One region of the Bacillus sp. FJAT-42376 genome, then DNA from elsewhere that is predicted to be linked to it. Evidence: a T-box and tRNA genes for the amino acid it is inferred to sense, from the RefSeq annotation. Region 1 holds a T-box; the other regions hold tRNA genes.
What was found. A T-box is a leader RNA that pairs with one kind of tRNA and senses whether it is charged. The one in region 1 lies ahead of serS (serine--tRNA ligase), so its partner is inferred to be a tRNA-Ser.
Positions count from the first base shown of each region.

Region 2: it has a tRNA-Ser gene. The T-box ahead of serS (serine--tRNA ligase) is inferred to sense a tRNA for this amino acid. The anticodon was not compared.
Region 3: it has a tRNA-Ser gene. The T-box ahead of serS (serine--tRNA ligase) is inferred to sense a tRNA for this amino acid. The anticodon was not compared.

Region 1 covers NZ_CP033906.1:354,948-364,739, reverse strand. Annotated here, with positions in the region: gene CEF21_RS01705 (glycoside hydrolase family 18 protein) at 1-220, shown strand, start outside; gene CEF21_RS01700 (deoxynucleoside kinase) at 433-1,074, shown strand; gene CEF21_RS01695 (deoxynucleoside kinase) at 1,071-1,739, shown strand; gene CEF21_RS01690 (ABC transporter ATP-binding protein) at 2,167-3,102, shown strand; gene CEF21_RS01685 (ABC transporter permease) at 3,099-4,067, shown strand; tRNA gene CEF21_RS01680 (tRNA-Ser) at 4,186-4,278, opposite strand; gene serS (serine--tRNA ligase) at 4,347-5,630, opposite strand; T-box leader at 5,680-5,878, opposite strand; gene pdxT (pyridoxal 5'-phosphate synthase glutaminase subunit PdxT) at 5,932-6,522, opposite strand; gene pdxS (pyridoxal 5'-phosphate synthase lyase subunit PdxS) at 6,538-7,419, opposite strand; gene CEF21_RS01660 (D-alanyl-D-alanine carboxypeptidase family protein) at 7,571-8,908, opposite strand; gene guaB (IMP dehydrogenase) at 9,139-9,792, opposite strand, start outside.
Region 2 covers NZ_CP033906.1:3,580,916-3,590,707, forward strand. Annotated here, with positions in the region: gene glgA (glycogen synthase GlgA) at 1-791, opposite strand, end outside; gene CEF21_RS17940 (GlgC family sugar phosphate nucleotidyltransferase) at 788-1,816, opposite strand; gene CEF21_RS17945 (glucose-1-phosphate adenylyltransferase) at 1,859-3,028, opposite strand; gene glgB (1,4-alpha-glucan branching enzyme) at 2,973-4,904, opposite strand; gene CEF21_RS17955 (GNAT family N-acetyltransferase) at 5,440-5,934, shown strand; tRNA gene CEF21_RS17960 (tRNA-Glu) at 6,085-6,156, opposite strand; tRNA gene CEF21_RS17965 (tRNA-Ser) at 6,165-6,255, opposite strand; tRNA gene CEF21_RS17970 (tRNA-Asn) at 6,318-6,392, opposite strand; tRNA gene CEF21_RS17975 (tRNA-Ile) at 6,399-6,472, opposite strand; tRNA gene CEF21_RS17980 (tRNA-Gly) at 6,488-6,561, opposite strand; tRNA gene CEF21_RS17985 (tRNA-His) at 6,567-6,642, opposite strand; tRNA gene CEF21_RS17990 (tRNA-Phe) at 6,660-6,735, opposite strand; tRNA gene CEF21_RS17995 (tRNA-Asp) at 6,869-6,945, opposite strand; tRNA gene CEF21_RS18000 (tRNA-Met) at 6,950-7,026, opposite strand; tRNA gene CEF21_RS18005 (tRNA-Ser) at 7,103-7,195, opposite strand; tRNA gene CEF21_RS18010 (tRNA-Ile) at 7,208-7,284, opposite strand; tRNA gene CEF21_RS18015 (tRNA-Met) at 7,289-7,365, opposite strand; tRNA gene CEF21_RS18020 (tRNA-Ala) at 7,388-7,463, opposite strand; tRNA gene CEF21_RS18025 (tRNA-Pro) at 7,476-7,552, opposite strand; tRNA gene CEF21_RS18030 (tRNA-Arg) at 7,558-7,634, opposite strand; tRNA gene CEF21_RS18035 (tRNA-Leu) at 7,648-7,733, opposite strand; tRNA gene CEF21_RS18040 (tRNA-Gly) at 7,744-7,818, opposite strand; tRNA gene CEF21_RS18045 (tRNA-Leu) at 7,829-7,910, opposite strand; tRNA gene CEF21_RS18050 (tRNA-Lys) at 7,924-7,999, opposite strand; tRNA gene CEF21_RS18055 (tRNA-Thr) at 8,152-8,227, opposite strand; tRNA gene CEF21_RS18060 (tRNA-Val) at 8,231-8,306, opposite strand; rRNA gene rrf (5S ribosomal RNA) at 8,345-8,460, opposite strand; rRNA gene CEF21_RS18070 (23S ribosomal RNA) at 8,595-9,792, opposite strand, start outside.
Region 3 covers NZ_CP033906.1:608,514-618,305, forward strand. Annotated here, with positions in the region: gene CEF21_RS03095 (Tex family protein) at 1-695, shown strand, start outside; gene cmpA (cortex morphogenetic protein CmpA) at 725-835, opposite strand; gene CEF21_RS03105 (SprT family protein) at 946-1,395, shown strand; tRNA gene CEF21_RS03110 (tRNA-Asn) at 1,534-1,608, shown strand; tRNA gene CEF21_RS03115 (tRNA-Ser) at 1,633-1,723, shown strand; tRNA gene CEF21_RS03120 (tRNA-Glu) at 1,735-1,806, shown strand; tRNA gene CEF21_RS03125 (tRNA-Val) at 2,159-2,234, shown strand; tRNA gene CEF21_RS03130 (tRNA-Gln) at 2,251-2,325, shown strand; tRNA gene CEF21_RS03135 (tRNA-Lys) at 2,329-2,404, shown strand; tRNA gene CEF21_RS03140 (tRNA-Leu) at 2,418-2,499, shown strand; tRNA gene CEF21_RS03145 (tRNA-Leu) at 2,520-2,605, shown strand; tRNA gene CEF21_RS03150 (tRNA-Arg) at 2,669-2,745, shown strand; tRNA gene CEF21_RS03155 (tRNA-Pro) at 2,768-2,844, shown strand; tRNA gene CEF21_RS03160 (tRNA-Gly) at 2,864-2,937, shown strand; rRNA gene CEF21_RS03165 (16S ribosomal RNA) at 3,022-4,560, shown strand; rRNA gene CEF21_RS03170 (23S ribosomal RNA) at 4,803-7,730, shown strand; rRNA gene rrf (5S ribosomal RNA) at 7,806-7,921, shown strand; tRNA gene CEF21_RS03180 (tRNA-Met) at 7,980-8,056, shown strand; tRNA gene CEF21_RS03185 (tRNA-Asp) at 8,061-8,137, shown strand; gene tsaE (tRNA (adenosine(37)-N6)-threonylcarbamoyltransferase complex ATPase subunit type 1 TsaE) at 8,352-8,831, shown strand; gene tsaB (tRNA (adenosine(37)-N6)-threonylcarbamoyltransferase complex dimerization subunit type 1 TsaB) at 8,809-9,501, shown strand; gene rimI (ribosomal protein S18-alanine N-acetyltransferase) at 9,545-9,792, shown strand, end outside.

The DNA of each region.
Region 1 (9,792 bases):
GAAAGATCAGGCGCCCCATTTTAATTACCGGGATGAATCAGACAGAGAGCATGAAGTGTGGTTTGAAGATGCCCGCTCCATCCAGGCAAAATTCAATCTCGTAAAGCAGCTGAATCTGAGAGGGGTGAGCTATTGGAAGCTCGGACTTTCCTTTCCTCAAAACTGGCTCTTGATTCAGGATCAGTTCCAAGTAGAAAAAAAGACAGTTCCTTCCCGCTGAACTGTCTTTCTTTTTCTCTCCCCGGCCAACCTGTCCTCCCGCGTCTCCAAAAAACAATTCCCCCAAAATGGAAACCGCTGTGATAAAATAAAGTTTGTCTTTTTTAAAAAAGTTGTCGAAAAATGTACTTATCACACCTATTCAGCCTGTCACCAGGCTCATCATACCAGGATATGCGTTTCTGATTGAATTGCAGCAAAGGAGGAACCGGCATGGAAGGAATACCCTTCATTACCGTGGAAGGTCCAATTGGCGTGGGCAAAACCTCTCTCGCCAAAGCGATTTCGGACCATTATCGATATCAGCTACTCAAGGAAATCGTGGATGAAAATCCATTCTTAGGAAAATTTTACGAGAACATTGATGAATGGAGTTTCCAAACAGAAATGTTTTTCTTATGCAACCGGTATAAACAGCTTGAAGAAATCAATTCGGATTATCTTAAGCTTGATCATGCGGTTGTAGCGGATTATCATATCTACAAAAATCTGATTTTCGCCAAACGCACACTTAAGGACGAGCAGTACAAGAAATACATTCAAATCTATGATATTTTAACAAGCGACATGCCTAAACCGAATATCATTATTTATTTGAGCGCAAGCCTTGAGACCCTTCTCGAAAGAATTTCCCAGCGGGGGCGGGATATCGAAAAAAATATCGATCCCGGCTACCTGGAGCAGCTTTCTGCAGATTATGAAACAGCAATGGCTCAGTGGGAGCAGATTAACCCGGAAATTCCAATCCTCCGCTTTAATGGGGACGAGCTTGATTTTGTCCACCGGCCTGAGGATTTAACGTATATCTTAAAACGACTTGATGATTATTTGTTAAAAGGAGTCAGCCATTCATGAACTTACGCGATCAATATGGAATTCCAAAGGATGCGGTGATCACGATCGCCGGAACGGTCGGAGTGGGAAAGTCCACAATGACGAATGCGTTAGCCGAAGCCCTGAACTTCCGCACATCCTTTGAAAAAGTAGACACCAACCCCTATCTCGATAAATTTTATGCCGATTTTGAGCGATGGAGCTTCCATCTTCAAATCTATTTTCTTGCAGAGCGTTTTAAAGAGCAAAAGAGAATTTTTGAATACGGCGGCGGATTTATTCAGGACCGTTCCATCTATGAAGACACCGGCATTTTTGCGAAAATGCATTACGAAAAGGGAACCATGACCGAGGTTGATTATGAAACGTACACCAATTTGTTTGACGCTATGGTAATGACCCCTTATTTCCCTCATCCGGATCTGCTCATCTACTTGGAAGGCAGCCTGGAAGATATTCTGAGCAGAATTGAGCTGCGCGGCCGCCCGATGGAGCAGCAGACCCCGATTTCTTATTGGGAGGAAATGCACGGCCGTTATGAAAATTGGATCAACAGCTTTAATACGTGCCCGGTCATGCGTTTGAATATCAGCGATTATGATATTTTGGCAAACGGCGGGTCTGTTGAGCCCATCATTGAAAAAATCAGCTACTTTATGAAACAATCCCGCAAACTGAAAAGATAAATCCATTCCGAGAGGCTGGGACATAACTAAAATTGTTGTCCTTAAGCCGAATATTTTTTTGAAAAAGCATGAAAAGCAATAAAACCGAACGATTACGAAGCTCTATACCAGAGTTTCAAATAATCGTTCGGTTTTTTTATTCGCTATGTTAAAGCATTTTGTTGATTTTTTTACCCCTGTTGATTGAAGCGGAAGGCGTGAGACTCCTGCGGGAGCAGCGGGACAGGTGAGACCCCGCAGTCGCGAAGCGGCGAGGAGGCTCACCGCCCGCCCCGCTGGTCGCTGAGCGCCTGTAGCGGAAATCAACAGCCAAGTTTAAAAGAGCTTTTTATTAACCCGAAACCTTTTGTTCCAGCCTCTTTTTTGAAACTTTTCCCATTTTCCAATCGTAATAAAAAGGAGACCGGACGAAAAAGGAGGAAATGAGTTGTCATATGTACTGGAAGTCCAAGGACTAAAAAAGAAAATAGGCAAGCGATACATAGTGAATGATGTGAATTTCAGAGTGGAGGAAGGGGAAATATTCGGCTTGCTCGGACCGAATGGAGCCGGCAAGACCACCATTATCCGCATGATTACCGGACTGATTAACCGTACTGGCGGAAGTGTGCTCATTAAAGGAAACGATGTGGATGCGAACTTTAAAGAATCCATGAATGAACTGGGTGCCATTGTTGAAAACCCGGAGTTTTATAAGTACATGTCCGGCTATGCCAATCTTAAGCATTACGCACGCATGTCTTTAAAGCCGATTTCAGAAGAAAGAATGAAGGAAGTCATTCAGCTCGTGAAGCTTGAAGGAGCCATCCATCAAAAGGTGAAGACGTATTCCCTTGGCATGAGGCAGCGCCTCGGAGTCGCCCAGGCGCTTTTACATCATCCTTCCCTGCTTATTCTCGACGAACCGACAAACGGATTGCATCCCCAGGGGATGAAAGAGCTGAGAGACTACCTCAAATTACTCGCCCGGAACGGGACCTCGGTTCTTGTCTCTTCCCACATGCTTGGGGAAATGCAGCTCATGTGCGACCGATTTGCCATTATTGAAAAAGGAGAGCTGACCCATGTTTCAACAATGGAGGATACAGAGCTTGCTGCGGCAGAAGAAATGCGGGAAGTACTCCTTGTCGTCAGTTCAGCCGATGAAGCAGCTGCGCTGCCGGAGCTCGGCTCACTTTCTGAAAATCTGACTGTGACGAATCAGCAGACACTGACATTTACAGCGAAATATGATTCACTCCCTATGATTATAAAAGAACTAACCGATCACGGAATTCTCGTTTATGAAATGACCCCGCTCAAAAAATCATTGGAAGACCGTTTCCTTGAGCTGACCAGAGAGAAGGAGGAAGCCCTCTCATGATAAATTTAGTCAAAAATGAATGGATGAAAATCTTCGCAAAAAAATCGTCCTGGATTTATTTTATATTGCTCGCTGTATTCCTTATTATCATCACGGTCGCTACTGCATACATAGACAAAACGAAGACCGATTCAAACTGGAGACCTGCGGTTGAAGAAGAAATCGCTAATTTAAGAGCGCAGCAAAGCGATCCGAAAATCGAGGAAGGAGAAAAAGAGGCTCTTTCCGGACAAATCGCAGAACAGCAATTTTACTTGGACAAGAATGTGAATCCGACGCTTAGAAGCAACTGGCAATTTGCAAACTCTGAAGGAATATCCCTGTTCTCCATGGTTGCACTATTCGCCGTCATTGTTTCAAGTACAAGCGTGGCTTCAGAGTTTTCAGACGGCACCATTAAACAATTGTTAATCCGGCCCCATCGCCGGTGGAAAATTCTTTTATCGAAATACATTTCGGTCCTGGTTTACTCGCTGCTGCTTCTTCTTTTTACGGCTGCGGCAAGCGTAGTAGCCGGCACTTTCCTTTATGGAGCAGGAGATTTCGCAGCCAAAATAGCGGAAGTTCCCCTCACCATGAACGGCGGGGAAACGGTTGTTGCAGGGGCGGGCAGTATGTTTGTTCAAAAAAGTCTCCTGTACATTCCAAACTTGCTTATGGTGATGACTATAGCCTTTATGCTATCCACTCTATTCAAAAGCCAATCTATGGCGGTAGGCATCGGAATCTTCGTTCTCTTTATGAACAATGCTTTAAATGTGGGCGTACAGCTTCTAATCGGGCTCAAACAAGAGTGGGCAAAACTGCTGCTGTTCCCCCACCTGAATTTAATGGAATATGCGGCTGCAGATGAAATCCTTCCGGGTGTAACCCTCACGTTTTCATCACTTGTCCTGCTTGTCTATTACATTCTTTTTATCGCGGTAACCTTTTTCTTTTTCCAAAAGAAAGACGTGAGTATTTAAAACGCAAAAAGGATGCCTGCGCGGGCATCCTTTTCTATTATAGACATAAAAAAAATTCGTTACATGAACCATGTAACGAACCAATCTCCAATTTATGCGCGTAACATAATAATCATTATGGAGGAGGAAGGGGGATTCGAACCCCCGCGAGGTTTGACCCTCCTGTCGGTTTTCAAGACCGATCCCTTCAGCCGGACTTGGGTATTCCTCCGTGTCGACAAGAATAAATATATCAGATATAAACATCCCTGTCAACACTGTTTCAAAAAATAAATGATATTATTGAGCTGGCTGGATGACTTCTTTATTTCCCATATAAGGACGGAGCACTTCAGGAATAATGACCGTACCATCTTCCTGCTGATAGTTTTCCAATATTGCTGCCACAGTACGTCCAAGCGCCAATCCTGATCCATTCAGTGTGTGAATCGGCTCCGGCTTCGCCTTCGGTTCAGGACGGAAACGAATGTTTGCACGGCGCGCCTGGAAAGATTCAAAGTTGCTGCAAGAAGAAATCTCGCGGTAAGAACCGTAGCTTGGAATCCAGACCTCCAAATCATATTTCTTCGCAGCCGTAAACCCAAGGTCAGCTGTACACATGCTCATGACGCGATATGGAAGGTTGAGAAGCTGAAGCACTTTTTCAGCATGTCCAGTCAGATTTTCAAGCTCCTGATAAGAGTCTTCCGGCTTAACAAACTTCACAAGCTCTACTTTATTGAACTGGTGCTGACGGATCAAACCGCGTGTATCCCGTCCCGCAGAACCGGCTTCTGAACGGAAGCATGCGCTGAACGCTGTGTAGCTGATCGGAAGCTGAGATGCTTCAAGGATTTCATCACGGTGCATGTTCGTCACCGGCACTTCTGCTGTTGGAATGAGGAAGTAATCCTCTTCTCTGATTTTAAACGCATCTTCTTCAAACTTTGGCAGCTGACCCGTACCCGTCATGCTCGCACGGTTTACCATGTATGGAGGGAGCACCTCCGTATAGCCGTGTTCATCCGTATGAAGATCCATCATGAAGTTCAGCAATGCACGCTCCAGGCGGGCACCCAGTCCTTTGTAGAAAACGAAACGGCTTCCAGTTACTTTTGCCGCTCTCTCGAAATCAAGAATGTCTAAATGATCGGCTACGTCCCAATGAGCTTTCGCTTCAAAATCAAACTCACGGATCTCGCCCCATTTGCGGATTTCAATATTATCATCCTCGGAATCCCCTTGAGGAACACTTTCATGAGGAATGTTCGGAATAGAAAGAAGCAGTTTTTCAAGAGCTTCTTCTACTTCGCGGAGCTCGTCATCGATTTCTTTGATCCGGTCACCCACCTGGCGCATTTCTTTAATCATGTCATCCGCATCTTTTTTCTCTTTTTTAAGGGCAGCAATTTGACCGGATACTTCATTCCGTTTGCTTTTCAGCTCTTCAGTTGCCGCAATCAGTTCCCGTCTTTTAGAATCAAGCTCTTCAAATTTCCCGAAATCCGTTAAATCCTCTCCGCGAAAAGACAGTTTTTGTTTAACTTCTTCAAAATTTTGACGCAAATACTTAATATCCAGCACAGCAATCTCTCCTTTTCTTCAAACAAAATAAAAAACTCCCGTCCCCTAATGAAGGGACGAGAGTTAACCCGCGATGCCACCCTAATTGAAGACCGAAGTCTTCCAGCTCTGCATGATAACGGCCATGACCGGAAGCATTTCAATGCTTCACTCGAGGACGGATTCACAAACTTCCAGCACCGGTTCGCACCACCCACCGGCTCTCTTCAGAAGGAACATCTGCTACTGCTTCCTGTCAATGTTTTAGCGATTTCTTTGATAGTTCATAATTTACTACAAGTCTGAACCAGTTTCAACCTTTTTATGCAGGAGCTTTTTCTTTTGACCCTTTCACCATCTCCAGGAAAAGCTCTGTCATCCGGTGGTCATCGGTTAATTCAGGATGGAACGAGCACCCGAGCAGATGGTCCTGCTTCGCTGCCACAATCCGTCCGTTGTGTGTGGAAAGGACTTCGACGTTCTCCCCTGCCTCCACGATATGAGGAGCACGGATAAACACCCCGGTGAAATGTTCGCCTACACCGGTAATCGTCAGGTCGGCTTCGAAGCTTTCACGCTGACGGCCAAACGAATTTCGTTCCACCTTAATATCCATAACACCCAAATGTCCTTCTTCATAGCCGACAATGTCGGAAGCAAGGATAATCAGACCCGCACATGTTCCAAAGATCGGCTTTCGGCTAGCTGCGAACTTTCTCAGCGGCTCCATAAATTCATATTTATCAATGAGCCGGCGGATGGCCGTACTTTCACCGCCTGGCAGGATCAGCCCGTCGATCTCGTTCAGCTGTTCAGGACGCTTTACCGTTACAGCCTGTGCACCAATGGCTTCAATCGACCGGATGTGCTCCCGGAACGCCCCTTGAAGCGCTAATACTCCAATTGTATACATCTGCAAAACTCCTTTTTACCAGCCGCGCTCCTGCATACGGTTTTCAGGCAGAAGTGTTGAAATTTCAATGCCTTTCATCGCTGTTCCAAGACCTTTGGACAGCTCAGCGATCAGGGCATAATCTTCATAGTGGGTTGTTGCTTCTACAATGGCCCGTGCAAATTTAGCCGGATTTTCGGATTTGAAAATTCCGGATCCGACAAATACACCGTCAGAGCCAAGCTGCATCATAAGCGCTGCATCTGCAGGGGTCGCAATCCCGCCGGCAGCAAAGTTCACAACCGGCAGACGGCCTTCGCGCTTAATTTGAAGAAGAAGTTCATATGGAGCACCTAATAGTTTAGCTTCTGTCATTAACTCATCTTCATTCATGCCGGCCACTTTGCGGATTTGGGCATTGACCTTCCGCATATGTCTTACCGCTTCCACAATGTTTCCTGTACCTGGCTCGCCTTTTGTGCGAAGCATAGAGGCACCTTCTCCAATACGGCGTGCAGCTTCACCTAAATCGCGGCAGCCGCAGACGAAAGGAACCGTGTAATCACGCTTGTTCAAGTGGTATTCTTCATCCGCAGGAGTCAGAACTTCACTCTCATCTATATAATCCACGCCCATCGCTTCCAGCACACGCGCTTCTACGATATGGCCGATTCTCGCTTTTGCCATAACAGGAATCGAAACGGCCTTCATGACGTCCTCGACAATTGTCGGATCCGCCATTCTCGCAACTCCGCCTGCCGCACGGATATCAGCAGGAACACGCTCAAGAGCCATAACGGCTACAGCGCCCGCTTCCTCTGCGATTTTCGCCTGCTCTGCATTCACAACGTCCATGATAACGCCGCCTTTTTGCATTTCTGCCATGCCGCGTTTTACACGATCTGTACCTGTATTCATTGTAAATCCCCCTCTATACTCAACATTGTTATTTATGAAATCATATTCTCTATTCTATCTCATATCTCCCAATAATCCTATACTGGATATTCAATATTCTAAAAGTTCAGGTGGTAAAAAAAGACACCTGCAAGAGGTGTCTTTTCATGTATTAAGAGAACCAGCCGGATACAGTTTGAACAACACTATCCCAAAGACCGGCAAAAAAACCGCCGATGCCTCTCATGGAAAGAACAAACCAATTCGCTTTCTCTACGCCTTCTTTTGTGACAACGTTGACTTCCCCGCCTGTTTCACCAGTCAGGAAACCATAATCTTTCTCGCTGCCTTTATAGTCTACCACCATTTTTCCGACAGACTCTTTTGCTTTAAAAGGGGCAGCCAGTTCCCCATTTTCATTCAATTTCTTTTTATCAATCACATATTTTGCCTTGAAGTTTTCTTTATCCCCATTTTTCATAGCGACCGTCAAAGGCTGATCGGTTTGAATCTGAACTTCTTTTTCTTTTCCGCTTACAACAGGGATAGAAGATTTGCCTTTAATTTGATAGCCTGCAGGATACAGTTCTTCTACCGAATAGTTGTTAAAGGCGTAATCAAGCATTTTCTTCGTTTCTTTAAAACGAGGAGATTTTAAATCGCCTGTTCCATCTGTCGCATCAAGAACAACTGTAATGACACGCATCCCATTTTTCTTAGCTGTTGCTGTAAAGGAAGAACCGGCAGAGTCGGTAGAACCGGTTTTAAGGCCGTCTACTCCTTCGTACTCGTAAATTAAGCCCTTAAGCATCCAGTTGTAGTTCGGCATTTCCGTTCCTTCTTTGAAGGTCTTTCTGGGAATGCTGGATATTTCTAAAGCCTCAGGAAAATCCTGAATGAGACGTGCCGCAAGTTTCGCCATATCGCGTGCCGACACTTCACTTTGCTCATCTTCCGTCGTTCCTTCCGGGAAATTTCCCTGAAGGTCTTTATTTTCAAGTCCTGTTGCATTGACGAAATGATAATCCGTCATGCCAAGTTCTTTTGCTTTCGCATTCATCATTTTCACGAAATTTGACTCAGAGCCTGCCACGATTTCTGCAGAAGCGATCGCCGCACTGTTGGCTGAATAAATAGCCATCGCATCATAAAGCTCTTTCACTGTATAACTGCCGTCTTTTCTAAAAGGAACGTTCGAAAGGTCACGGCGCTGGGAAATGTTGTACGTATAATCGTTAGGTGTATACGTTTGATCCCAAGTGACTTTTCCTTCTTTAATGGCTTCCAGAACCAGATATTCTGTCATCATCTTTGCCATACTGGCAATCGGAAGGGCCTGGTCGATATTGTTTCCATAAAGAATCTTTCCGGATGAAGCTTCCACTAAGATTGATGCTTTTGCACTAATGCTGATTGGGTCAGCTGCAGCCGAAGCCTGCTTTAAAGGAGCAAGAGCCGTGATGAATAATGCTGCAGCCATGAATGCTGCCAGAATACGTTTTGGATTCATGCTGTTTGATTACCTCCATGCTAATTTTCTAATCTATGTAATCGTTTTGACTGGAGAAAAATAGGGATTTCGGGGACTCTATACTATACGCAGCAGCTTGTCCCGATAGGGCGGGACTGCAAATTATTTTTTTAATTTAAAAGAAACACAAATTTAATTCTATCATAGGGAAGGTAAAAAAAATAGACAGAGAAAAAGTCTCTGCCTAAATGTTTGTTTTTCTTTCACTTTTATCTTGAATAGTTGGGAGACTCTTTTGTGATGTTGACATCATGCGGATGGCTTTCAATAAGTCCTGCCCCTGTCATGCGGATAAACTTGGAATTCTCGCGCAGCTCATGCAAATCCTTTGTTCCGCAATAGCCCATTCCTGAACGAAGTCCTCCGGTAAGCTGATAAACGGTATCAGCCAATGGACCTTTATAAGCAATTCTTCCTTCAATTCCTTCTGGAACGAATTTCTTATTGTCCTCTTGGAAATAGCGGTCTTTGCTGCCTTTTTCCATTGCCCCGACCGAACCCATTCCTCTGTAAACTTTGAACCGTCTTCCCTGATAAATTTCTGTTTCCCCGGGGCTTTCAGAAGTACCCGCAAGCAAACTGCCGAGCATCACAGCGTGGCCGCCTGCCGCGAGTGCTTTTACGATATCACCGGAGTACTTGATGCCGCCGTCAGCAATAATGGATGCACCATGATTGCGTGCCTCAGTCGCACAATCGTAAATCGCAGTGATTTGAGGAACACCGACACCTGCTACCACACGGGTCGTACAGATCGAGCCGGGTCCGATTCCGACTTTCACCACATTTGCTCCTGCGTCAATCAAATCCCGGGTTGCTTCCGGTGTAGCCACGTTGCCGGCGATAATATTCAAGTCAGGGTA
Region 2 (9,792 bases), 1.0 Mb from region 1:
GCCTTTAAAAAAGGGTCCTTCGCAGGATTATAGATTGTGTCATCGATTCCATTCAGGATTCCGCTTAATGATGCCCCTTTCGCTCTCAGCAAGCCGTCCATTCTCTCCCCATAATAAGGAGTTTGGATTTCCTGCATATAAGTCGGACTTACCGTTGTAATCGCGGAGGAAGACACGATGGCTGCCTTCATAAAATTTACACATTGATAAAATTCCAGTTTATCGGGTGTAAAATCCTCATGTCCAAGGTTCAGGAGATCATAAATGATCTCCTGAGGAAAAATCCCCTGGAACTCCAGATTATGAATCGTAAATACAGTTTTAATCTCAGAGTAAAATGGATCCGCGGCATACACCTCATTGAGGAAATAGGCAACCATACCTGTATGCCAGTCATGACTGTGAATAATATCAGGCTGGAAATCTATCTCTTTCATGGCCTCAAGAACAGCTCTGGAAAAAAAGGAGAACCTTTCACCATCGTCGTAATGCCCATAAAGAGAGTCACGTTTAAAATAATATTCATTATCCAGGAAATAATACGTGACCCCATCCATTTCGAATTCTTCAATGCCGCAATATTGAGATCGCCATCCGACAGCCACTTCAATCTCCCGCACTTTTTTCATTTTTTTTCTATATTTTTCGGGAATCTGTCCGTACTTTGGCATCATCACCCTCACATCAGAACCCATGCGTGCCAGTTCTTTAGGCAGGGCTCCCGCTACGTCCGCCAATCCGCCTGATTTGACGAACGGAACACATTCGGATACAGCAAAGAGAATTTTCACGACTTGATCAGCACTCCTTGCACGGACCCTTTTCGAAGAACGATCGGATGCTCCATCGTTCCTTTCAGAACTTCATGGCTTCCTACTCTGACATCCTTATCTAAAATTACATTTTCAAGGACACAATTTTCACCAACCGAGGATTTCTGCATGACAATTCCGTTCTTAATCACCGTATCTTTTCCTACATGGACAGCTCTGAAAAGAATCGAATTCTCTACATGGCCCTCAATAACACACCCGTTTGCAATCATGGAATTGCGGACATAAGAAGATTTCAAATATTTAGTCGGCGGTTCATCTTTCACCTTTGTATAAACAGGTGAAGACTTAGGGAACAGCTCTTTCCAAACTTCAGGCTTTAATAAATCAAGGCTGTATCGGAAATAGGACTGGATGGTATCAATAGCGGCAACATATCCCTTAAAGGCATATTCACAGATGTTAAGCTGGGATCTGCCTTCGTTCACAACTTGGTTTAGCGTTTTGAAGCCGCGCTCATCATAAGAGGAAATTAAATCCTTTAGAAGAGAAGTTTTCAGAACGTACATTTGAAGAGAGGCGCCATCTTTGCAAATCTCAGTTACATCACATCCCATTTCAATATGATGCTTAAGCACTTTGCAGAAGTCGATATTGCAGACAGTATGGCTATTAGCAATGACCGTATATTCCTGACGGCTTCTATTGAAATAATCATAATGATCCTTAAACTGACGGAATGAACCAAATTCGTCGTATTCGTCATGAAGGTGCGGAGAAGGGAAAAAGAAAAGGCCATCGCGCTTCCGGTTCAAATCCCATTCCTTTCCTGATCCAAGATGATCCATTAATGAACGGTATTGATATTTTGGGAAAATAGCCACGCTATCCACCCCGGAGTTCACCATATTTGAAAGGACAAAGTCGATTAACCGGTACCTTCCTCCGAAAGGAATTGCAGCCATTGACCGGTTTTGAATCAAATCATCGATATCCAGACTATGTGCTGTCGCATCAATTATTCCAAGCATGCTCATATTCATGCTCTGCCACCTCTTTCTTATCTACTGGTTTATTTATATTTTCTATTCAGTGACTTTCGCATCCCGCGCAACTGCTTGCTGCTGTCGAATATAGTCCGGAGTTACAAGCAGGACTTCTTCCAGTTCTGCATTGGAACGGATGACCGTACCGTCTTCAATGGTCACTCCGCCCGGGACAATGGCATTTTCAATATATACGTTGTTCCCGATTACGGCATCAGGCATGACGACACATTTTTTCACATAAGAATCTTTGCCGACCGTTACTCCCTGGAACAGCACCGAATGGTGAACGGTTCCATATACTACACAGCCTTCATTAACGAGAGAATCTGTTACTTCTGCTTCGGCAGAGATAAATTGAGGCGGCTGATTCGGATTGACGGAATAAATTCTCCAATCCTGACTGAACAAATTAAGCTCCGGATCATCTGCCAGTAAATCCATATTGGCTTCCCAAAGGCTTTTAACTGTCCCCACATCTTTCCAGTATCCTTTAAATGGATAAGCGACGAGTTTTTTCTTTTCTTCAATTAACAAAGGAATAACATCTTTTCCAAAGTCGTTGCTTGAATACGGATTCCGTTCATCCATCTCCAGATATTCCTGAAGCACCGACCACTTAAAGATATAAACACCCATTGATGCCAGATTGTTTTTAGGATTTTGAGGTTTCTCATCAAATTCTGTGACTTCCAGCTGGTCATTTGTATTCATAATTCCGAACCTGTTTGCCTCTTCCCAAGGAACTTCAATGACTGAAATAGATACGTCAGCGTTTCTTTCAATATGATAGTCTAGCATCTTAGAGTAATCCATTTTGTAAATATGGTCTCCTGACAGAATCAGAACATATTCAGGATCATACTGCTCTAAGTAGTTTAAATTTTGATAGATGGCGCTGGCTGTTCCTTTGTACCATTTTACCTCTGATGATTCTGCATACGGAGGAAGAACCGTTACCCCTCCATTTTTACGGTCCAGATCCCATGCACTGCCGATTCCAATGTAGGAGTGAAGAACCAGCGGCTGATATTGAGTCAATACCCCTACCGTGTCGATTCCTGAGTTTGTACAGTTACTTAAAGGAAAGTCTATTATTCTGTATTTCCCTCCGAATGGAACGGCCGGTTTTGCCAAATTTTTCGTTAACGAACTAAGACGGCTGCCTTTTCCCCCTGCCAGAAGCATTGCTACGCATTTCTTTTTCATTGTTGTTCTCCTTCCTCTTTTTAATTGCTCTCAGCAAGCTAAAACCAAATGGCGGAACCGTCATACTAATGCTGTACGGCTGGCCATGTAGTTCCTCATTTTCCGCTTTCAGCTCTTTATGATTGATTTGTCCGGAACCACCGAACTTTACGTCATCACTGTTCAATATTTCAACATACCGTGTATCAGCAGGTACCCCGATTTTATAATCATGGTACACGTCGCTTCGGAAGTTGCATACGGCAATTAGCAGTTCTCCATCCTTTAATCCTTTTCTCATAAAAGAATAGATGCTCTGCTCCGCATTATCTGCATCAATCCACTCGAATCCTTCTGGCGAATGATCCAGTTCAAATAGAGGACGCTGCTTTTTATACACATTAAGCAGCTCTTTAAAATAGACTCTGGTTTTACTGTGAAGCTCAAACTCTTCCAAAAACCAGTCAAGCTGTTCAAGGTCCTTCCACTCATCAAACTGTCCAAATTCCGCTCCCATAAACAGCAATTTTTTGCCGGGATGTGCAAGCATATATCCCATTAAAAGTCTCAGCTGTGCAAACTTTTGCCAATAGTCGCCCGGCATCTTATTCAGCAATGACTTTTTGCCGTAGACGACTTCATCATGAGAGAAAGGCAGAATAAAATTCTCATTAAAAGCGTACATGAATGAAAACGTCATTTTGTGATGAATGTGCCTGCGTTCGTGCTGATCCGTTTCCATGTATTCCAGGACATCGTTCATCCATCCCATATTCCATTTATAGTTAAAGCCCAGTCCTCCATCAGATACTGGTGCTGTTACAAGCGGCCAGTCTGTTGAATCTTCAGCAATCATGAGCACCTGCGGATCGTAGGCAAAAACCGTTTCGTTTAGTTTTTTCAAAAAGCTTACTGCATATGGATTTTCAAAAGCGGAATCCGTATTGGGCCAATAAAGCATATTCGCTACTGCATCAACCCTGAAACCATCAATATGATATTTCTCCAGCCAAAAAAGGGCATTAGAGATCAAGAAACTATGTACTTCCGGTTTGCCCAAGTCGAAATTGGCTGTACCCCAAACCTCATTCTCCCGGTCTTTATAATTTTCATATTCGTAAACCGGCTCACCGTCAAACATATAAAGCCCATGCGCATCCTTGCAAAAATGACCTGGAACCCAATCCATAATTACCCCGAGATCATTTTGGTGAAAGAGATCAATAAATGCCATAAACTCTTGCGGTGTTCCATATCTGCTCGTTGCAGCAAAGTAGCCGGTTCCCTGATAGCCCCAAGATCTGTCGTAAGGATGTTCTATGACGGGCATCAGTTCAATATGGGTAAAACCATGTTCCAAAACATAGGGTATAAGTTCTTCAGCAAGCTCTTTATACGTATATAAACTTCCATCCTCTTTCTTTTTCCAGGATGCCAGGTTCAGCTCGTAAATGAAAAATGGTTTTTGATATATATTTTTGGCCTTTTTCTTTTTCAGCCACTTCTGATCGTTCCATTTGTATCCGTTCAAATCCGCCACAACCGAAGCGGTATTTGGTTTCACCTCCGCATAAAAGGCAAACGGGTCCGCTTTAAGAAGCCTGGAACCATTTTTGGTGATTAGCTCATATTTATAAACATCTCCAAGCTTAATATCCGAAAAAAACCCAGACCAGATTCCCTGGCTGCTTATTTTTTCAAGGGCATGTCCTGTACCTTTCCACTCATTAAAATCCCCCGCAATTCTTACTTGTCTCGCATGCGGTGCCCAAACGGTGAATTGAACTCCTTTTACTCCATCAATGGTTTTTAAATGAGCGCCAAATTGATCAAAGCTCTTGAACAAATTTCCTTCATGAAACAAATGAACTTCGAATTCTGTAGGACTAGCAATCATCCAGAACGAACCCTCCCCGCTTTTTAGGGTGTATCCCAATCTATATACCCCTATTTATACTTTTTAATTCACTTTTTCAAAAAAAAAACCTTTTATGCAAGCGTTTTTATATTTAGACATAATCCAACAAAAAAAAATGCATGTGAATAAATTGTTATTTCTATAAATAAATGTACAAGAAGAATAAAATAAATTGAGAAAAAACCTTTATTAAATAAAGGTTTAGGAATAACCAGAAAATATATCCATTATTCTAAGAACATAGTATACTGAAAAATTTGTCGAATGTTTTTTTTAAAAGTTCCCGTGCAAAATGAGATTTCATGGAGAAGAAAGAAGGAATGTCCTCCTTCTATTAAATACATAAGGAGAATTTTGTCAGTAAATTGATTCGTTCATCATAGATTGAATCGGTAAAGATGAATGACAGAAAAAGACTTCTTCTGAAAAATGGTTGCCCACAGCATCTGTATGTTATATATTTTCAAAAACAGCATGAGGAGGTTTTCATTTGCTTTCATTGGAAGAACCGAATATGAAATATAGAGATGCATATATGGATTTTTACAAGGAGTGGAAAGAATCCGGAGAAAAAATTGTCCCTTGGATAGCGGCGAGAGACCCAGTCAATTTTTCAGCATATCTTCAATATATGGAATCGGAAAAAATCGAAGGAAACATTTCGCCTCATTTTGTACCTCACTCCACGTACTGGCTTATTGATGAAGCAGGGAAAGTTGTAGGTTCAGTGAATGTAAGGCATAGATTAAACGATTCTTTATTACAGCGCGGCGGGCATATCGGCTATGGAATCAGGCCCTCAGAAAGAGAAAAAGGATATGCTGCTGCTATTTTAACTTACGCTCTGGAAAAGACGAGGGAATTGGGGATTACGGAAGTACTAGTGACATGTGACCAAAAAAATATCGCCTCTGAGAAAACCATTATTAAAAACGGCGGACAGTTCGATTCATTATTTACAGACGAAGATGGCAGCATTGTAAAACGGTTTTGGATTAAAAATGAATAGTTTACACGGGAAAACAAACAGATTGTAAAACCATATGTCACTCTCACCCCAGTCAAAAGGTAAATAGGAATAGGCAGACGATACTGTCAGAGCTTTTCGTCAAGAGAAAACCATAGAAAAAAACGCTGCGATAACGCAGCGTTTTTATTATGACCCGTACGGGATTCGAACCCGTGTTACCGCCGTGAAAGGGCGGTGTCTTAACCGCTTGACCAACGGGCCATTATGAATGGCGGAGAAGGAGGGATTTGAACCCTCGCGCCGCTTACGCGACCTACACCCTTAGCAGGGGCGCCTCTTCAGCCACTTGAGTACTTCCCCGTATATAAATAGATGATCTGTGAAGGAATTCTCACAAATCTGCCTGAATCTATAAATTTAAATGGCTCCGCAGGCAGGACTCGAACCTGCGACCGATCGGTTAACAGCCGATAGCTCTACCACTGAGCTACTGCGGAATAAAATGGGCCTGAATGGACTCGAACCATCGACCTCACGCTTATCAGGCGTGCGCTCTAACCAGCTGAGCTACAGGCCCATATTCAAATTGAAATGGAGCGGGTGATGGGAATCGAACCCACTACATCAGCTTGGAAGGCTGAGGTTTTACCAGTAAACTACACCCGCAAATATGGGGCGACTGATGGGAATCGAACCCACGAATGTCGGAACCACAATCCGATGCGTTAACCACTTCGCCACAATCGCCAATATACAATAATAAATGGTGGCTTGGGACGGAATCGAACCGCCGACACATGGATTTTCAGTCCATTGCTCTACCGACTGAGCTACCAAGCCATTATGTTATGTATCACTTGCACCATCGAATAAATCTCAGAATCATTATTCATTCTTATATGCTCCGGTGCTTATGAGCTGCTTAAGCCCCTTGCTTTTAATTAAGGTATCATATGTATCATCTAAAAACAAATGGCGGTCCGGACGGGACTCGAACCCGCGACCTCCTGCGTGACAGGCAGGCATTCTAACCAACTGAACTACCGGACCATTTTGGTTGCGGGGACAGGATTTGAACCTGCGACCTTCGGGTTATGAGCCCGACGAGCTACCAGACTGCTCCACCCCGCGACAATAAGAAATATAAAGTTTATTCATGCTCCCAGACAGCTGACTGTCCTCGCTTCAGGAAGTAGAATTTTAAAAATGGAGGAGGAAGAGGGATTCGAACCCCCGCGGGGTTTGACCCCCCTGTCGGTTTTCAAGACCGATCCCTTCAGCCAGACTTGGGTATTCCTCCGGGTAATAGAAATGGTGGACCTTGTAGGACTCGAACCTACGACCGGACGGTTATGAGCCGTCTGCTCTAACCAGCTGAGCTAAAGGTCCTATATGGTAGCGGCGGAGGGGATCGAACCCACGACCTCACGGGTATGAACCGTACGCTCTAGCCAGCTGAGCTACGCCGCCATATAGATGATTAAATAAATATTGGTGGAGCCTAGCGGGATCGAACCGCTGACCTCCTGCGTGCAAGGCAGGCGCTCTCCCAGCTGAGCTAAGGCCCCAATATGTATGGATGGTCGGGAAGACAGGATTCGAACCTGCGACCCCTTGGTCCCAAACCAAGTGCTCTACCAAGCTGAGCTACTTCCCGATAAATGGCGCGCCCGAGAGGAGTCGAACCCCTAACCTTTTGATCCGTAGTCAAACGCTCTATCCAATTGAGCTACGGGCGCATTATAATTAAAGTGCCGAGGACCGGGATCGAACCGGTACGGTAGTCACCTACCGCAGGATTTTAAGTCCTGTGCGTCTGCCAATTCCGCCACCCCGGCATTATGGGATTGGAGCGGAAGACGGGATTCGAACCCGCGACCCCCACCTTGGCAAGGTGGTGTTCTACCACTGAACTACTTCCGCAAAATCAAGATGCGGGTGAAGGGAGTCGAACCCCCACGCCCGAAGGCGCTAGATCCTAAGTCTAGTGCGTCTGCCAGTTCCGCCACACCCGCATATTAAATTAAATGGTGAGCCATGAAGGACTCGAACCTTCGACCCTCTGATTAAAAGTCAGATGCTCTACCGACTGAGCTAATGGCTCCTTGGTTTGCCTACACTCTGAAGTTTGCAGGACGCCCAAATCTCAGAAAGCTTATTCAAGCAGCGGCTCCATTTGGGCGCTGGTGTTTCGCTTCGAAGATTATTCGAACGTGCTCTGCCGACTGAGCTAATTGAGCATACGGCCAAAGAAAATGGTGCCGGCAAGAGGACTTGAACCCCCAACCTACTGATTACAAGTCAGTTGCTCTACCAATTGAGCTACACCGGCAAGTGGTGGAGGATGACGGGATCGAACCGCCGACCCTCTGCTTGTAAGGCAGATGCTCTCCCAGCTGAGCTAATCCTCCGAAGTTAAAGCCGTCAAAGCTTTAACACATATGTATATGCCTGGCGGCGTCCTACTCTCACAGGGGGAAACCCCCAACTACCATCGGCGCTAAAGAGCTTAACTTCCGTGTTCGGTATGGGAACGGGTGTGACCTCTTTGCCATAGTCACCAAACATATTTCTTAAAAAAGCGACAAGATTTATTATATCTCTTTTCAGAAGAAAAACAAGATATTTTTCGATCTTTTTTTGCTCTTTCAAAACTAGATAACGATGTGCTTCACGAGTAGGGAAGCCTTACTTGAATAAAGGTTAAGTCCTCGACCGATTAGTATTCGTCAGCTGCACGTGTCGCCACGCTTCCACCTCGAACCTATCAACCTGATCATCTTTCAGGGGTCTTACTCAAATGATGGGAAATCTCATCTTGAGGGGGGCTTCATGCTTAGATGCTTTCAGCACTTATCCCGTCCGCACATAGCTACCCAGCGATGCCTTTGGCAAGACAACTGGTACACCAGCGGTGCGTCCATCCCGGTCCTCTCGTACTAAGGACAGCTCCTCTCAAATTTCCTGCGCCCGCGACGGATAGGGACCGAACTGTCTCACGACGTTCTGAACCCAGCTCGCGTACCGCTTTAATGGGCGAACAGCCCAACCCTTGGGACCGACTACAGCCCCAGGATGCGATGAGCCGACATCGAGGTGCCAAACCTCCCCGTCGATGTGGACTCTTGGGGGAGATAAGCCTGTTATCCCCGGGGTAGCTTTTATCCGTTGAGCGATGGCCCTTCCATGCGGAACCACCGGATCACTAAGCCCGACTTTCGTCCCTGCTCGACTTGTAGGTCTCGCAGTCAAGCTCCCTTGTGCCTTTACACTCTGCGAATGATTTCCAACCATTCTGAGGGAACCTTTGGGCGCCTCCGTTACATTTTAGGAGGCGACCGCCCCAGTCAAACTGCCCGCCTGACACTGTCTCCCGGCCCGATCAGGGCCGCGGGTTAGAAGTTCAACACAGCCAGGGTAGTATCCCACCGATGCCTCCACCGAAGCTGGCGCTCCGGTTTCCAAGGCTCCTACCTATCCTGTACAAGCTGTGCCAAAATTCAATATCAGGCTGCAGTAAAGCTCCACGGGGTCTTTCCGTCCTGTCGCGGGTAACCTGCATCTTCACAGGTACTATAATTTCACCGAGTCTCTCGTTGAGACAGTGCCCAGATCGTTACGCCTTTCGTGCGGGTCGGAACTTACCCGACAAGGAATTTCGCTACCTTAGGACCGTTATAGTTACGGCCGCCGTTTACTGGGGCTTCAATTCAAAGCTTCGCTTGCGCTAACCTCTCCTCTTAACCTTCCAGCACCGGGCAGGCGTCAGCCCCTATACTTCGCCTTGCGGCTTCGCAGAGACCTGTGTTTTTGCTAAACAGTCGCCTGGGCCTATTCACTGCGGCTCTTCAAGGCTATTCACCCTAAAGAGCACCCCTTCTCCCGAAGTTACGGGGT
Region 3 (9,792 bases), 250 kb from region 1:
GAGTCAATGTCAATACGGCCTCGCCCGCCCTTCTCCAATATGTATCAGGCTTATCTAAAACCGTCGCGCAAAATATCGTGAAGAAGCGGGAAGAGTTAGGGAAAATTACAAGCAGGACACAGCTTAAGGGGATTCCGAGATTAGGAGCTAAAACCTATGAACAGGCCGTAGGCTTCCTTCGGATTATGGACGGGGAACAGCCGCTTGACCGTACATCCATTCACCCTGAGAGCTATAAAGAAGTAGCTTCCCTTTTAAAGCATCTAAATGCCTCCCCGGAGGATCTGGGTACAGAAGGCTTAAAGGAAAAAATTAAAAATCTTGATATAAAAGAGGCGGCTGAACAATTTGGTATAGGTGAGCTGACCCTGAAGGATATTTGTGATGCTCTCATTCAGCCTGGGCGGGATCCCCGGGATGAAGTGGCGAAACCATTGCTGAAGAAAAATGTCCTGAAGCTCGAGGATTTAAGCAAAGGCCTTGAACTGCAAGGAACAGTAAGGAACGTGGTCGACTTTGGCGCATTCGTCGATATTGGAGTGAAGCAGGACGGCCTCGTTCATATATCCAAATTAAGCAGGCAGTATGTAAAGCACCCGCTGGATGTGGTCAGTGTAGGTGATGTCGTAACCGTTTGGGTGGACTCTGTTGACGTAAATAAAGGACGGGTATCGCTGACAATGCTGTCTGAATAAACATTGCAAGATGAAAACACTGCTTCGGTTTAGCAGTGTTTTTTTCTGTAAAAATACCAGCACTGATTCAGCAGCTTAATCTGATAGCAATTTTTCTCGTGAAAAGCACGCATCATCTGATTTTTTAACCATGACGGCATTGCTCATGCCTCCTTAATCGTTATAATGGAGTGAGGGTATTAGCTAATGTATGCAATGGATAAATGTCCTGTTCTTTAAACAAGACTGGGATTAGAAAGGTGCTGCAGGCATGGATCAGCAAGAGCTCCAAACGATGGTGGAAGAAATCTCTTCCAGTTGTTTTAATAAATCATTTACCCATAAAGCGGTCTTCAATAACAGATTAAGGTCAACCGGAGGGAGGTACATGCTGTCTTCCCACAATATTGAAATCAATCCGAAGCATGTTGAGGAGCATGGAGAGAATGAATTGAAAGGGATCATTAAGCACGAACTCTGTCACTACCATCTTCATCTTGAAGGAAGAGGGTACCGCCACCGGGACAGGGAATTTAGACAGCTGCTTGCTGAAGTAGGAGCTCCCCGTTTTTGCACTCCTATTAAAAAGACGCAAAAACAAAAAACGATTCACTTGTACGCATGCACAGCCTGTTTCACGCGATTTGAGAGAAAAAGGAGGATGGACACAAAAAAGTATGTGTGCGGAAAGTGCGGCGGCTCCATAAAACAAGTAATTTAAGTGTTGACGGCATAAATAATCTATGGTAAATTATAAAAGCCGTCGTGAGAGACAGGCTAAGCAAGAAAATTAAATGAATAATGACATTGACTTTGAGTCATAATTTATCTATAATTAAGAAAGTCTGTTGTTTATTATTCCGCAGTAGCTCAGTGGTAGAGCTATCGGCTGTTAACCGATCGGTCGCAGGTTCGAGTCCTGCCTGCGGAGCCATATTATATTTATCAGCACACAGATGGGGAAGTACTCAAGTGGCTGAAGAGGCGCCCCTGCTAAGGGTGTAGGTCGCGTAAGCGGCGCGAGGGTTCAAATCCCTCCTTCTCCGCCATCTATTCATACGGCCCGTTGGTCAAGCGGTTAAGACACCGCCCTTTCACGGCGGTAACACGGGTTCGAATCCCGTACGGGTCATTTTTTATTTTAGGACAACTATTCTATTAGGGTTCTAAACAGGCGTAACCAACACTCAGCATAGTAAAATGCAAGAGGGTTGGGAGGAGCAAGCAGTGCCAGGAGTCGAAGAAACGACCACCGGAACGCACACAGGTGCGTGAGGATGGGAGTGAGTGAAGACGACAACGCAATGCACCGCTCATCGCAAGCCGAAACCAGCATTCAACCAAAGTGAAATACAAGAGGGTTGAGAGGAGCAAGCAGTGCTAGGAGTCGAAGGAGCGACCACCGGAGCGCACACAAGTGCGTGAGGATGGGAGTGAGTGAAGACGACAACGCAATGCACCGCTCATCGCAAGCCGAAATCCATGGAGGATTAGCTCAGCTGGGAGAGCATCTGCCTTACAAGCAGAGGGTCGGCGGTTCGATCCCGTCATCCTCCACCAGAGACACTTTTATTTTTGGGCTATAGCCAAGCGGTAAGGCAACGGACTTTGACTCCGTCATGCGTTGGTTCGAATCCAGCTAGCCCAGCCATCCGAGCCATTAGCTCAGTCGGTAGAGCATCTGACTTTTAATCAGAGGGTCGAAGGTTCGAGTCCTTCATGGCTCACCATTTATTTTCATATGCGGGTGTGGCGGAACTGGCAGACGCACTAGACTTAGGATCTAGCGCCTTCGGGCGTGGGGGTTCGACTCCCTTCACCCGCACTTTATTACTAACTTAACATGCGGTCGTGGCGGAATGGCAGACGCGCTAGGTTGAGGGCCTAGTGGGGGCAACCCCGTGGAAGTTCGACTCTTCTCGGCCGCACCAAAAACATTTTAAAAAAATGTTGACAAACAAATCACGATTTGATAAGATATATAAGTCGCTAATGCGCCCGTAGCTCAATTGGATAGAGCGTTTGACTACGGATCAAAAGGTTAGGGGTTCGACTCCTCTCGGGCGCGCCAATTAAATTTAAACTTGCGGTTGCGGGAAGTAGCTCAGCTTGGTAGAGCACTTGGTTTGGGACCAAGGGGTCGCAGGTTCGAATCCTGTCTTCCCGACCAGAAGTATACATATTAATATGCGGGTGTAGTTTAATGGTAAAACCTCAGCCTTCCAAGCTGATGTCGTGGGTTCGATTCCCATCACCCGCTCCAATTTTTAAAATGATCTTTGAAAACTAAACAAATCGAAGTGCCAACGTTAATTCTAGAGCAACAAACAAGAGCTAGTCAAACTACTTTTTGGAGAGTTTGATCCTGGCTCAGGACGAACGCTGGCGGCGTGCCTAATACATGCAAGTCGAGCGGATCTCTTCGGAGATCAGCGGCGGACGGGTGAGTAACACGTGGGCAACCTGCCTGTAAGACTGGGATAACTCCGGGAAACCGGAGCTAATACCGGATAACCTTTCGAACCGCATGGTTCGGAATTGAAAGACGGTTATGCTGTCACTTACAGATGGGCCCGCGGCGCATTAGCTAGTTGGTGAGGTAATGGCTCACCAAGGCGACGATGCGTAGCCGACCTGAGAGGGTGATCGGCCACACTGGGACTGAGACACGGCCCAGACTCCTACGGGAGGCAGCAGTAGGGAATCTTCCGCAATGGACGAAAGTCTGACGGAGCAACGCCGCGTGAGTGATGAAGGTTTTCGGATCGTAAAGCTCTGTTGTTAGGGAAGAACAAGTGCGGGAGTCACTGCCCGCGCCTTGACGGTACCTAACCAGAAAGCCACGGCTAACTACGTGCCAGCAGCCGCGGTAATACGTAGGTGGCAAGCGTTGTCCGGAATTATTGGGCGTAAAGCGCGCGCAGGCGGTCTTTTAAGTCTGATGTGAAAGCCCCCGGCTCAACCGGGGAGGGTCATTGGAAACTGGAGGACTTGAGTGCAGAAGAGGAGAGTGGAATTCCACGTGTAGCGGTGAAATGCGTAGAGATGTGGAGGAACACCAGTGGCGAAGGCGACTCTCTGGTCTGTAACTGACGCTGAGGCGCGAAAGCGTGGGGAGCGAACAGGATTAGATACCCTGGTAGTCCACGCCGTAAACGATGAGTGCTAAGTGTTAGAGGGTTTCCGCCCTTTAGTGCTGCAGCTAACGCATTAAGCACTCCGCCTGGGGAGTACGGTCGCAAGACTGAAACTCAAAGGAATTGACGGGGGCCCGCACAAGCGGTGGAGCATGTGGTTTAATTCGAAGCAACGCGAAGAACCTTACCAGGTCTTGACATCCTCTGCCACTTCTAGAGATAGAAGGTTCCCCTTCGGGGGACAGAGTGACAGGTGGTGCATGGTTGTCGTCAGCTCGTGTCGTGAGATGTTGGGTTAAGTCCCGCAACGAGCGCAACCCTTGATCTTAGTTGCCAGCATTCAGTTGGGCACTCTAAGGTGACTGCCGGTGACAAACCGGAGGAAGGTGGGGATGACGTCAAATCATCATGCCCCTTATGACCTGGGCTACACACGTGCTACAATGGATGGTACAAAGGGCAGCGAAACCGCGAGGTTCAGCGAATCCCATAAAACCATTCTCAGTTCGGATTGCAGGCTGCAACTCGCCTGCATGAAGCCGGAATCGCTAGTAATCGCGGATCAGCATGCCGCGGTGAATACGTTCCCGGGCCTTGTACACACCGCCCGTCACACCACGAGAGTTTGCAACACCCGAAGTCGGTGGGGTAACCCGTAAGGGAGCCAGCCGCCTAAGGTGGGGCAGATGATTGGGGTGAAGTCGTAACAAGGTAGCCGTATCGGAAGGTGCGGCTGGATCACCTCCTTTCTAAGGAAGAATTATCAGCACCCATGCGGTGCAGCGATTAACGGACGCACTTCGAATTTGTTTAGTTTTGAGAGATCATTCTCTCTTAACTTGTTCTTTGAAAACTAGATAACGATATGAATGTCAAACATTCACACGAGTAAGAAAGAACCTTACGATTTTCTTCTGCGTCTATCGCAGAATGAAATGAAAAGTCTGAAGACATCTGTTTTCAGCTTCTAACGAAGATAACTCCGTTATCAGGTTAAGTTAGAAAGGGCGCACGGTGGATGCCTTGGCACTAGGAGCCGATGAAGGACGGTACGAACACCGATATGCTTCGGGGAGCTGTAAGTAAGCGTTGATCCGGAGATTTCCGAATGGGGAAACCCGCTGCTCGTAATGGAGCAGCATCCTGACTTGAATACATAGAGTCTGGAAGGCATACCCGGGGAACTGAAACATCTAAGTACCCGGAGGAAGAGAAAGCAAATGCGATTCCCTGAGTAGCGGCGAGCGAAACGGGATCAGCCCAAACCAGAAGGCTTGCCTTCTGGGGTTGTAGGACACTCAACACGGAGTTACAAAGGAACGGGGTAGGCGAAGCGGTCTGGAAAGGCCCGCCAGAGAAGGTAACAGCCCTGTAATCGAAACTTCGTTCCCTCCTGAGTGGATCCTGAGTACGGCGGGACACGAGAAATCCCGTCGGAATCCGGGAGGACCATCTCCCAAGGCTAAATACTCCCTAGTGACCGATAGTGAACCAGTACCGTGAGGGAAAGGTGAAAAGCACCCCGGAAGGGGAGTGAAACAGATCCTGAAACCGTGTGCCTACAAGTAGTCAGAGCCCGTTAACGGGTGATGGCGTGCCTTTTGTAGAATGAACCGGCGAGTTACGATTACGTGCAAGGTTAAGTTGAAGAGACGGAGCCGCAGCGAAAGCGAGTCTGAATAGGGCGAATGAGTACGTGGTCGTAGACCCGAAACCAGGTGATCTACCCATGTCCAGGGTGAAGTTCAGGTAACACTGAATGGAGGCCCGAACCCACGCACGTTGAAAAGTGCGGGGATGAGGTGTGGGTAGCGGAGAAATTCCAATCGAACCTGGAGATAGCTGGTTCTCTCCGAAATAGCTTTAGGGCTAGCCTCATAGCAAGAGTCTTGGAGGTAGAGCACTGATTGGACTAGGGGCCCTCATCGGGTTACCGAATTCAGTCAAACTCCGAATGCCAAAGACTTATCTATGGGAGTCAGACTGCGAGTGATAAGATCCGTAGTCAAAAGGGAAACAGCCCAGACCACCAGCTAAGGTCCCCAAGTATCCGTTAAGTGGAAAAGGATGTGGGGTTGCTTAGACAACCAGGATGTTGGCTTAGAAGCAGCCACCATTTAAAGAGTGCGTAATAGCTCACTGGTCGAGTGACCCTGCGCCGAAAATGTACCGGGGCTAAACGGATCACCGAAGCTGTGGACTGTTCTTTCAGAACAGTGGTAGGAGAGCGTTCTAAGGGCTGTGAAGCCAGACCGGAAGGACTGGTGGAGCGCTTAGAAGTGAGAATGCCGGTATGAGTAGCGAAAGAGGGGTGAGAATCCCCTCCACCGAATGCCTAAGGTTTCCTGAGGAAGGCTCGTCCGCTCAGGGTTAGTCGGGACCTAAGCCGAGGCCGAAAGGCGTAGGCGATGGACAACAGGTTGAGATTCCTGTACCACCTCTTTTCCGTTTGAGCAATGGAGGGACGCAGGAGGATAGGGTAAGCGCGCTGTTGGATATGCGCGTCCAAGCAGGTAGGCTCAAGGGATAGGCAAATCCGTCCCTTGGTTAAGGCTGAGCTGTGATGGCGAGGGAAATGAAGTACCGAAGTTCCTGATTCCACACTGCCTAGAAAAGCTTCTAGCGAGGAAAATGGTGCCCGTACCGCAAACCGACACAGGTAGGCGAGGAGAGAATCCTAAGGTGATCGAGAGAACTCTCGTTAAGGAACTCGGCAAAATGACCCCGTAACTTCGGGAGAAGGGGTGCTCTTTAGGGTGAATAGCCTTGAAGAGCCGCAGTGAATAGGCCCAGGCGACTGTTTAGCAAAAACACAGGTCTCTGCGAAGCCGCAAGGCGAAGTATAGGGGCTGACGCCTGCCCGGTGCTGGAAGGTTAAGAGGAGAGGTTAGCGCAAGCGAAGCTTTGAATTGAAGCCCCAGTAAACGGCGGCCGTAACTATAACGGTCCTAAGGTAGCGAAATTCCTTGTCGGGTAAGTTCCGACCCGCACGAAAGGCGTAACGATCTGGGCACTGTCTCAACGAGAGACTCGGTGAAATTATAGTACCTGTGAAGATGCAGGTTACCCGCGACAGGACGGAAAGACCCCGTGGAGCTTTACTGCAGCCTGATATTGAATTTTGGCACAGCTTGTACAGGATAGGTAGGAGCCTTGGAAACCGGAGCGCCAGCTTCGGTGGAGGCATCGGTGGGATACTACCCTGGCTGTGTTGAACTTCTAACCCGCGGCCCTGATCGGGCCGGGAGACAGTGTCAGGCGGGCAGTTTGACTGGGGCGGTCGCCTCCTAAAATGTAACGGAGGCGCCCAAAGGTTCCCTCAGAATGGTTGGAAATCATTCGCAGAGTGTAAAGGCACAAGGGAGCTTGACTGCGAGACCTACAAGTCGAGCAGGGACGAAAGTCGGGCTTAGTGATCCGGTGGTTCCGCATGGAAGGGCCATCGCTCAACGGATAAAAGCTACCCCGGGGATAACAGGCTTATCTCCCCCAAGAGTCCACATCGACGGGGAGGTTTGGCACCTCGATGTCGGCTCATCGCATCCTGGGGCTGTAGTCGGTCCCAAGGGTTGGGCTGTTCGCCCATTAAAGCGGTACGCGAGCTGGGTTCAGAACGTCGTGAGACAGTTCGGTCCCTATCCGTCGCGGGCGCAGGAAATTTGAGAGGAGCTGTCCTTAGTACGAGAGGACCGGGATGGACGCACCGCTGGTGTACCAGTTGTCTTGCCAAAGGCATCGCTGGGTAGCTATGTGCGGACGGGATAAGTGCTGAAAGCATCTAAGCATGAAGCCCCCCTCAAGATGAGATTTCCCATCATTTGAGTAAGACCCCTGAAAGATGATCAGGTTGATAGGTTCGAGGTGGAAGCGTGGCGACACGTGCAGCTGACGAATACTAATCGGTCGAGGACTTAACCTTTATTCAAGTAAGGCTTCCATTACTCGTGAAGCACATCGTTATCTAGTTTTGAAAGAGCAATCTTTCAACTTTATATCTGGTAATTATGGCAAAGAGGTCACACCCGTTCCCATACCGAACACGGAAGTTAAGCTCTTTAGCGCCGATGGTAGTTGGGGGTTTCCCCCTGTGAGAGTAGGACATTGCCAGGTATACAGATTATATTCAAGGACAGTCACACTGTCCTTGGAATAATCATAGTATTATTATCGCGGGGTGGAGCAGTCTGGTAGCTCGTCGGGCTCATAACCCGAAGGTCGCAGGTTCAAATCCTGTCCCCGCAACCAAAATGGTCCGGTAGTTCAGTTGGTTAGAATGCCTGCCTGTCACGCAGGAGGTCGCGGGTTCGAGTCCCGTCCGGACCGCCATTTACTTATAAGAGACAACGAAACGTGATGTTTCGTTTTTTTTGTATGCTTAAATATAAATGTCATAACAAGGGGCTCCGAAAGGACCTCCATTATGAAATAACCATATTATTCTTGCGGTGTACTTGGATAAACGCATGGAGTGCGCTAAACTGTTTATAATGATACAAGTACGTCAGAGAATTCACTATTTCAGAATTACAGGTGATGTTGAATGAACGCTTTTGAGAGAATCTCTCCATCAGCAGCCCATACTCAGGAGCTGTCAGAACAGCTCGCTCTCCTTCTTCAGGGCGGAGATGTTTTAACGCTTGAAGGGGATTTGGGGGCTGGAAAAACTACATTCACGAAAGGCTTGGCCAAAGGGCTGGGCATCAAGAAAATTGTGAACAGTCCTACGTTTACTATTATGAAAGAATATCACGGCGGCCGGCTTTCCCTTTATCATATGGATGTATACCGCCTGGATGAAGAAAGCGAAGCGCTCGGCTTTGAGGAGTATTTTGAAAGCGGAGGGGTCACTGTAGTAGAGTGGGCTCATTTGATTCAGGAGCAGCTTCCTGCTGAAAGACTCGAAATCGGTCTTTTCCGCTCAGGTGATGAAGAGAGAAGGATTCGTTTCGTTCCTTACGGGGAAAAATATACTGATCTATGCAAGGAGCTTTTCAAGAATGAAAAAAGCATTAGCGATTGATACCTCGAATGATACGCTCGGCATAGCCCTTCTTTCGGATGGAGTGGTATCCGGCGAAATCATTACTCATTTAAAAAAGAATCATTCAATACGGGCGATGCCTGCCGTTGAACAGCTGCTGAAAGAATGTGCTGTGACACCCGCCGACCTGACCGCGATTATTGCGGCATCAGGCCCGGGATCTTATACGGGAGTCCGAATCGGGATGACCATCGCCAAAACGCTTGCCTGGTCGCTTTCGATTCCCCTATTTACGGTGTCAAGCCTTGAAAGTCTTGCTGCGAACGGCAAATACTTCAATGGTCTGATCTGCCCTTTATTTGACGCCAGAAGAGGAAGGGTCTACACAGGTCTTTATTCTGAGAAGGAAGGCCGTCTTGCGTGCCATGCAGATGACCAGAATATTCTTTTAGCTGACTGGCTGGAGACATTAAAAGAAAAAGATACAAAGGTCCTCTTTCTTGGACACGATGTAAAGATCCACTGGGATGAGATTGAGAGAACGCTGGGCAGTTTGGCTGTAAGAGCCGATGAGGTTCAGAACAGCCCGAGGCCTTCAGAGCTAGCAAGAATCGGTCTTCTGAAAAACCAGTCTCCCGTGCACTCCGCAGTGCCGAATTATACGAGACTGGCCGAAGCAGAGTCTAAATGGCTTGAAGAGCAAAAATAAGTTGGTGGAGAACGTGGGGAAAAGTGAAGTGAAGATCAGGGCCATGAGAGTGGAGGATATCGATGCCGTCTACGAAATCGAGACCCATTCTTTTAAATCGCCCTGGAATAAGGAGTCCTTTTATAATGAAGTGGCCCATAATCTTTTTGCCACTTATCTGGTTGCGGAAAATGAAGATCGAGTGATCGGCTACTGCGGAATCTGGCTGATTGTAGATGAAGCCCAGATTACGAATATTGCCATTCTTCCTGAATACAGAGGAAATGGATACGGAGAGGCTCTATTAAGGAA